2 regions of the Mycobacterium sp. pW045 genome follow, and region 2 is predicted to be linked to the other one. Evidence: riboswitches for the same ligand, from Rfam matches in the RefSeq annotation. Region 2 holds a riboswitch; the other holds the start of a gene.
What was found. A riboswitch is a leader RNA that binds a small molecule or an ion and turns the genes downstream of it on or off. The one in region 2 is predicted to bind cobalamin.
Positions count from the first base shown of each region.

Region 1 (4,194 bases), on a different contig from region 2:
CGCTGAGGCCGCTGCGCTGCAGCGCCTTCTGGGTGGCCGGGATCGGGGCGCTCAGCATCATCACCGGGTCGGCGCCGGCCAGCGTGGCGGTGTGCACCCGCGCCAGCGGGGTCAGCCCCAGCTCCTGCGCCTTGGCCGCCGACATGAACAGCAGCGCCGCCGAACCGTCGGAGATCTGGCTGGAGTTGCCGGCGTGGATGACGCCGTCTTCCTTGAACGCCGGCTTGAGCTGGGCCATCTTCTCGATAGTGGTTCCGCGGCGGATGCCCTCGTCGTCGCTGACGGCATTCCCCTCAGCATCCTTGATCGCGACGATCTCGTCTTTGAACGCGCCGGAATCCTGGGCAGCGGCGGCCTTCTCGTGCGAGGCCAGCGCGAACTCGTCGAGCGCGGTGCGGTCCAGGCCCCACTTCTCGGCCATCATCTCCGCGCCGATCCCCTGGTTGGGGGTCTGGCTGTAGCGGTTGCGGAACGCCTCCGGGTAGGGGTGTCCACCGTTGGCCAGCGATGAGCCCATCGGGGTCCGCGACATCGATTCGACGCCGCCGGCGACGACAACGTCGTAGTGCCCGGCGACCACACCGGCGGCGGCGAAGTGCACCGACTGCTGGCTGGATCCGCACTGGCGGTCCACCGTCACCCCCGGCACGGACTCGGGCCACCCGGCGGCCAGCACCGCGGTGCGCCCGATGTCGAGGGCCTGCTCGCCGGCCTGCATCACGCAACCCCAGATCACGTCGTCGACCAAGGCGGGGTCCACACCCGCCCGGGTGACCAACCCGTTGAGCACCTGGGCGGACAGTTCCGCCGGGTGGACCCCCGACAGACCGCCGTTGCGCTTGCCGATCGGCGAACGCACCGCTTCTACGATGACTGCTTCGGCCATGGGTGTTCTCCTTTGTTGCTTCGGGGCTGGTTGCCCTCGATTGTCAACCGCGGCGCTCGGCTGGTGTCAACGGGGGTCGCTCCACGCTTCGCGTACGGTCAAAGTCATGGCACGCGTCGTGATCTTCGGCGGCCACGGCAAGGTCGCCCTGCTGCTCAGCCCGATCCTGTCCGAGCGCGGCGATCAGGTGACATCGGTGTTCCGCAACCCCGACCACAGCGAAGAAGTGGCGGTGACCGGCGCGGTCCCGGTGGTGGCCGACATCGAACAGCTGGACACCGACGCCCTGGCGGAACTGGTCGCCGGGCACGACGCGGTGGTGTTCTCCGCCGGGGCCGGCGGCGGCAACCCCGCCCGGACCTACGCGGTGGACCGCGACGCCGCGATCCGGGTCATCGATGCCGCCGGGCAGGCCGGGGTGCGCCGATTCGTGATGGTGTCCTATTTCGGCGCCGGGCCAGGGCACGGCGTGCCCGAGGACGATGCGTTCTTCCCGTACGCGCAGGCCAAGGGCGCCGCCGACGCTCATCTGCGAGCGAGCGACCTCGACTGGACGGTGCTCGGCCCGAGCCGGCTCACCCTCGAACCGGCCACTGGCCGCATCGAGACGGGCGCCGCAACCGACAAGGGAACGGTCTCGCGAGCCAATGTCGCACAGGTGATCGCGGCCTGCCTGGTCGAGCCGTCAACGAGTCGCCGCACCATCGAGTTCAACGATGGCGAGACCCCCATCCTGGAGGCCCTGCAAGCCAGTTGACCAGGTAGTCTTGGCCACGCAACTGGTTTGCCGGTACCGCCGCAAGGTGGTGTCGGCATCGAGCACAACGTGGGTTTTCCGCGGTGTGCGAGAGGGAACCCGGTGAGAATCCGGGACTGTCCCGCAGCGGTATGCAGGAACGACCGCCGTCCAAGGCACTGGTCACGAAGTGACTGGGAAGCGACGGCCACTAGGAGCACCGTCGGTGCGCGCCTGCGAGTCCGAAGACCTGCCTGTTGTGCCGGGTGCGCCGCGCCCGGCGGATCACCGCCTCGCGGAATGGGCGTCTGGTTTTTGAGGGTTATAGTGCATTAAATGTGCACGGGACCGGATTGGCTGGACGACCGCCGGCGGTGACCCACCCTCCGATTGAAGGATCAGATCGTGACCGCTCAACCCTTTACCTGCACCATTCTCGGCTCACCGCGGATCGGTCCGCGCCGCGAACTCAAGCGCGCCACCGAGAGCTACTGGGCCGGCCGGATCGGCCAGGACGAACTGCGGAACGTCGGAGCCGGCCTGCGCCGCGACACCTGGGCGCAGTTGGCCGCCGCCGGGCTGGACTCGATACCGGTGAACACCTTCTCCTACTACGACCAGATGCTCGACACCGCGGTGCTGCTCGGCGCGCTGCCGGCTCGGGTCGCCGGGGTGGCCGACGAGCTGGACCGCTACTTCGCCGCGGCCCGGGGCAATGCCGAGATCGCCCCGCTGGAGATGACGAAGTGGTTCGACACCAACTATCACTACATCGTCCCGGAGATCGGCCCGGAGACCACGTTCGCACTCAACCCGGCCAAGGTGCTCGCCGAGCTGGCCGAGGCCAGGGAGCAGGGCTTCGGCGCAAACGTGGCCCGGCCGGTGATCATCGGACCCATCACGTTCCTGCTGCTGAGCAAGGCCGTCGACGGAGCACCCGCGCCCATCCACCGCCTCGATGAGCTGACCGACGTCTACGCCGAACTGCTGGGCAAGCTGGCAGACGCCGGGGCCGAATGGGTGCAGATCGACGAACCGGTGCTGGTGACCGACGTCTCCGCCGACGCCCCCGCGCTGGCCGAGCAGGTCTACGCCCGGCTGGGCGGGTTGAGCAACCGGCCGGCGATCTTCGTCGCGACCTACTTCGGCGACCCGGGTGCGGCGCTGCCGGCGCTGGCCCGCACCCCGGTCGAGGCGATCGGTGTCGACCTGGTCTACGGCCCGAACACCAAGATCGCGTCGGTGCCGGAGTTGGCCTCCAAGACCCTGGTCGCCGGTGTGGTCGACGGCCGCAACATCTGGCGCACCGACCTGCAGGCCGCACTGGCCAAGCTGGCGTCGCTGCTGGGTTCGGTCGGCTCGCTGGCCGTCTCGACATCCTGCTCGACGCTGCACGTGCCCTACACGCTCGACGGTGAGAGCGGGCTCGACGACGACCTGCGCAGCTGGCTGGCGTTCGGCGCGGAGAAGGTGAGCGAGGTGGCTACCCTGGCGCGCGCGCTGCGTGAGGGCCGCGATGCCATCGGCGACGAGATCGGCGCGTCCAACGCCGCCGTCGCCTCCCGCAAGGCCGATCCGCGGCTGAACAACGCCGACGTCCGCGACCGGATCGCGACCATCACCGCGTCCGGCGCGCGCCGCGGCAGCGCCGAGGCACGCCGCGCCGCGCAAGCCGAACGACTGCACCTGCCGCCGCTGCCCACCACCACCATCGGGTCGTTCCCGCAGACCGTCGACATCCGCAAGGCCCGGGCCGCGCTGGTCGCCGGCGAGATCGACAGGGACGAGTACACCCGCCGGATGAAAGCCGAGATCGCCGCGGTGATCAAGCTGCAGGAGAGCCTCGACTTGGACGTGCTGGTACACGGCGAGCCGGAGCGCAACGACATGGTGCAGTACTTCGCCGAGCAGCTGGAGGGGTTCTTCGCCACCGCCAACGGCTGGGTGCAGTCCTACGGCAGCCGGTGCGTGCGTCCACCCGTGCTGTTCGGCGACGTCTCGCGGCCGCACCCGATGACGACTGAGTGGGCCACCTATGCGCAGTCGCTGACCGACAAGCCGGTCAAGGGCATGCTCACCGGGCCGGTGACCATCCTGGCGTGGTCGTTCGTCCGCGACGACCAGCCGCTGGCCGACACCGCCAACCAGGTGGCGCTGGCGATCCGCGACGAGACGGTGGATCTGGAGTCCGTCGGCATCGCGGTGATCCAGGTCGACGAGCCGGCGCTGCGGGAGTTGCTGCCGCTGCGCAAGGCCGACCAGGAGGCCTACCTGACGTGGGCGGTCGGCGCGTTCCGGCTGGCGACGTCGGGGGTGTCGGATGCGACCCAGATCCACACCCACCTGTGCTACTCGGAGTTCGGCGAGGTGATCGGGGCCATCGCCGACCTGGATGCCGACGTCACCTCGATCGAGGCCGCCCGCTCGCACATGGAGGTGCTCGACGACCTCAATGCGATCGGGTTCTCCAACGGGGTGGGGCCGGGCGTCTATGACATCCACTCCCCGCGGGTGCCATCCACCGACGAGATGGCCACCTCATTGCGGGAAGCACTTGACGCCGTTCCGGCGC
Region 1 is NZ_JBGGKU010000010.1:94,072-98,265, reverse strand. It holds gene ACAG20_RS16555 (acetyl-CoA C-acyltransferase) at 1-886, opposite strand, end outside; gene ACAG20_RS16550 (SDR family oxidoreductase) at 993-1,643, shown strand; cobalamin riboswitch at 1,698-1,895, shown strand; gene metE (5-methyltetrahydropteroyltriglutamate--homocysteine S-methyltransferase) at 2,013-4,194, shown strand, end outside.
Region 1: another riboswitch for cobalamin. It lies ahead of metE (5-methyltetrahydropteroyltriglutamate--homocysteine S-methyltransferase); the one in region 2 lies ahead of ACAG20_RS05600 (ABC transporter substrate-binding protein).

Region 2 (4,194 bases):
TGATCGGGATGACCAGATCGCTTCCCGGGACCTGGCTGACGATGCCGCACGCCAGCGCGGCGACCGCACCCAGCAACATCACCGTCGGCAGCACCACCCGATGATCGGAGGTGCCCACGGCGATGCGGGCCACGTGCGGAACCACCAGTCCGAGGAAGGCGATCGGCCCGCAGAACGCAGTCGTCACCCCCGCCAGCAATGATGCCGAGGCGACCGTGACGATGCGGGCGCGGTGCACGTTGATGCCCATGGTCGCCGCGTAACTCTCCCCGAGCAGCAGGGCGTTGAGCGGCCGGATCGTCATCGCCGCGGTGATCAGCCCGACGGCCACCAGCGGCAGCAGCAGCCGCAGGTCGGCCCAGCCGGTCGCGGCGAAACTGCCCAAGCCCCACAGCAGGTACTGCTGCACCCGTTGCGGGTCGGAGTACACCAGCGCCAGGCTCACCAGCGCGGTGCTGGCCGCTCCGATCATCACCCCGATCAGCAGCAGCGTCGCCGCCGACCGGGTCCAGCGCGACAACACCAGCACCAGCGTCAACATCGCCGCCGCGCCGAGTGCCGCCGCGAGCACCTCCCCGGCGCGGCTGCCGCCGGTGGTGCGAAAGCCGGCGCCGGCGGCACCGCCGGCCAGCACCACCAGCGCCACACCCAGGCTGGCCCCGGAGCTGACCCCGAGGATGTAGGGGTCGGCCAGGGTGTTGCGGAACAGCGTCTGCAGTTGCAGGCCGGCGACCCCGAGGGCGGATCCGGCGGCTAGCGCTGTGAGCACCCGCGGCAGCCGCATGTTGGCCACGATCACCTGCCAGCGCGGATCGGATGCGTCGGCGCCGAACAGCACCCGCACGGTGTCGGCCAGCGGTACCCGCACCGGCCCCAACGCCAGCCCCAGCAGCGCCAGCACCAGCACCGCGGCGATCAGCCCGGCCAGCACCAGCGTGGCGCGCCCCGGCCGCACCGCGGCGGCCGTCATCGTGGGACCTGCCGGTAGAACTCGAAGTCGTGGCCGCGATCGGCCAGCTCGGGATGCAGGATGGCGACCAGGTCGCCGAGCAGCAGATCGGGTCGCGCGGTGCCGCGTTCCCAGTACAAGTTGCCCCCACCGGGTCCGATCGCCTTGGTCGCCGACCACACCTGGCCGGTGCGGACCGCGGCGAGTTCGCGGTAGCGGCTGTCGCGTGCCACCGCGTCATCGACGGTTGCCCAGTCGTCGGTGACCAGCCACACCGGTGCGTCTGCCGCGCGGGTGTAGACCGATTCGAAATTCAGCTGCCGGCTCTCGGCGCCGTCGTCGGCGAGCCACGGGTAGCTGCCGCCGGCGTCGGCTACCAGCCGCCCGGAGTAACTGGCGCCGGTGGGCATGGACCAGTGGCCCGAGTACATGGTGCCGAGGAGCACCTCGGTGGGCGCGGCCCCCGAGGCCTGCGCCGCCAGCGCCCGGTAGCGCTGGCGGATGCCCTGGTAGACCTGCCCGGCCCGGCGTTCGGCGCCGGTCAGCGCGGCGAACATCTTGATCCACTCGGCGCGGCCCAGCGGGGTGGCCTCCAGCCATTCGGCGTCGGCGACCACCGGCAGGCCGGCTTCACGCAGCTTGGGGTAGCCGGCGTCGTCCATGCCCTGGGTGACCAGCACATCGGGGCCGGCGTGCAGCACGCTTTCGATGTTGACCTGCCCGCCGGGTGCGTAGCCGACGGTCGCACCGGCGTCGATGCGCTCGCGGAGCTGTGGGTCGGCGACCGCGGCCGGGCTCGCCACCCCGGTCACCACGTCGGCCTTGTCGAGTTCGGTGATCATCGCCAGATGGGTCGTCGAGCCCGAATACAGACTGCGCACCGGAACGGTGATGCGTTGGGCGGCAGCCAGTTCACCGCTCAATGCCGGGGCCGGCGCCCCGCAGCGCACCAGCACATAGGACACCGGTGTGCCGCCGAGGTAGGGGCGGTGCACCGTCAGGATCTGGTAGCTGCGGTGGTATTCGATGGCGAAGTTGGTGGCCTCGGACAGCGTCGACTTGTCGGGAAAGTAGTCGGCGTGTGGATCGAAGTCGGTAATGCAGTCCTGCCGCCCGTCGGCGGTGCGGGGGGCGTGCTCGGCCGCGCAGCCGGCCAGCGCCAGGGTTAGCGCGGTGGCCAGCACGGGAACTACCCGCAGCGCACGGAACATGGGCGTGCATCAGCTTCCTCGGGGTACACCGCCCCGGTTCGGAGGACGCGATGACGTGAGTCTCCTGGCTCTCGGATCACTGCTCGCCTCGCCTTCCAGCCCCACACGTGGCGGACCGTGGCCGATGAGGGTCACTCCCCGATGACAGTGGCGGGACCGCGCCGGATTCGCACCGGCTTCCTCACTGTGTTGCCATCGCCTTACCGGCGACATTCTTGCATGCCGTGCTGGGCTAGGCTGGCCGCCGTCTCGTGGCGTCAGGAACCCGGTGTAATTCCGGCGGTCCAGCGAGGCTCGACGGAGGTGGCCCGAAGGGGCGGCGGAGGCGAGCCGGCACTGGGACCGCCGAATGATTCCGGGGCGGTTCCGCCACTGTGAGCGGCGCGGTTCGTGGTGCGCCGTCAGCCAGATACTGGCCGCGGGACACCCGACCGAATGGGGCGCGAACCCCGAGGAGGAACCCCGATGTCTGATGCCCGGCGCATCGCCTTGCTGTCCACGTCCGACACCGACCTGCTGTCGGCCCGCGCCAGCGGAGCGGCCTACACCCTGGGCAACCCGGCGCGCCAGGACATCCAACCGGTGCTCGACGGGGCGGATGTCGTGGTGCTGCGGATCCTGGGTTCGTCCGCGGAGATCGACGCCGAGCTGACGCTGCTGCGCGCCACCGGGCTGCCGGTGGTGGTGCTCGGCGGCGAGCGATCACCCAACGCCGAGCTGATGGAGTGCTCGACGGTCCCGATCGGGCTGGCGGCGCAGGCGCACGCCTACCTCGCCGAGGGCGGGCCGGCGAATCTGGCGCAGCTGCACGCGTTCCTGTGCGACACGGTGTTGCTGACCGGCGAGGGCTTCGACGAGCCGTCGGTGATCCCGGAATGGGGATACGGGTCTCGCGAGCCGAACGAGGCACCCGATGCGGTACGGGTCGGGGTGCTGTACTACCGGGCCCACGAAGTCAGCGGCAACGCCGGGTTCGCCCACGCGCTGGCCGACGCCATCGACGCCACCGGCCGGGCGGTCGGGGTGCCGATCTTCGCCGCCTCGCTGCGCAACGCCCCCGACGAGCTGTTCGAGGCACTCGGCACCCTGGATGCAGTGGTGGTCTGCATGCTGGCGGCCGGCGGTGCGATGAACGCCACAGCGACCGTGGGTGCCGGCGACGATGACGGCGCCTGGGACATCGAACAGGTCGCCGCACTGGATATTCCGGTGTTTCAGGGCTTGTGCCTGGCGTCGTCGCGGGCGGACTGGGCGGTCAACGACGACGGCGTCACCCCGCTGGATTCGGCCACCCAGATCGCCATCCCGGAGTTCGACGGCCGGATCATCACGGTGCCGTTCTCCTTCAAGGAGATCGACGACGACGGGCTGCCGCACTACGCCGCCGACCCCGAACGCTGTGCCCGGGTCGCGGGTGTGGTGGTCAACCACGCTGTGCTGCGCCGTATCCCGAACGCCGACAAGAAGCTGGCGCTGGTGCTCTCGGCGTACCCCACCAAGCACTCCCGGGTCGGCAACGCGGTCGGGCTGGACACCCCGGCCTCGGCGGTGCGGCTGCTGCACCGGCTGGCCGACGCCGGCTACGACGTCGGCGACGGTTTCGGGGTGCTCGACATCGCTGACGAGACGCAGGCGGGGGACCGGTTGATCCACACCCTGATCGAGGCCGGTGGCCAGGACGAGGACTGGCTGTCCGCCGCGCAGCTGACCGAGGCCCAGGTACGGGTGACCGCGCAGCAGTACGCGCAGTGGACCGCCGAGCTGCCCGACGAGCTATGCGACTCGATGACGGCGGCGTGGGGCCCGGCCCCGGGGACCCTGTTCGTCAACGATGCCGGCGAGATCGTGCTGGCCGCACTGCGATCCGGCAACGTCGTGCTGATGATCCAGCCGCCGCGCGGCTTCGGGGAGAACCCGGTGGCCATCTACCACGACCCGGAGCTGCCGCCGAGCCACCACTACCTGGCCGCATACCGTTGGCTGGCACACGGTTTCGGGGCGCACGCGGTGATCCACCTGGGCAAGCACGGCTCG
Region 2 is NZ_JBGGKU010000003.1:165,981-170,174, forward strand. It holds gene ACAG20_RS05595 (FecCD family ABC transporter permease) at 1-970, opposite strand, end outside; gene ACAG20_RS05600 (ABC transporter substrate-binding protein) at 967-2,160, opposite strand; cobalamin riboswitch at 2,197-2,390, opposite strand; gene cobN (cobaltochelatase subunit CobN) at 2,626-4,194, shown strand, end outside.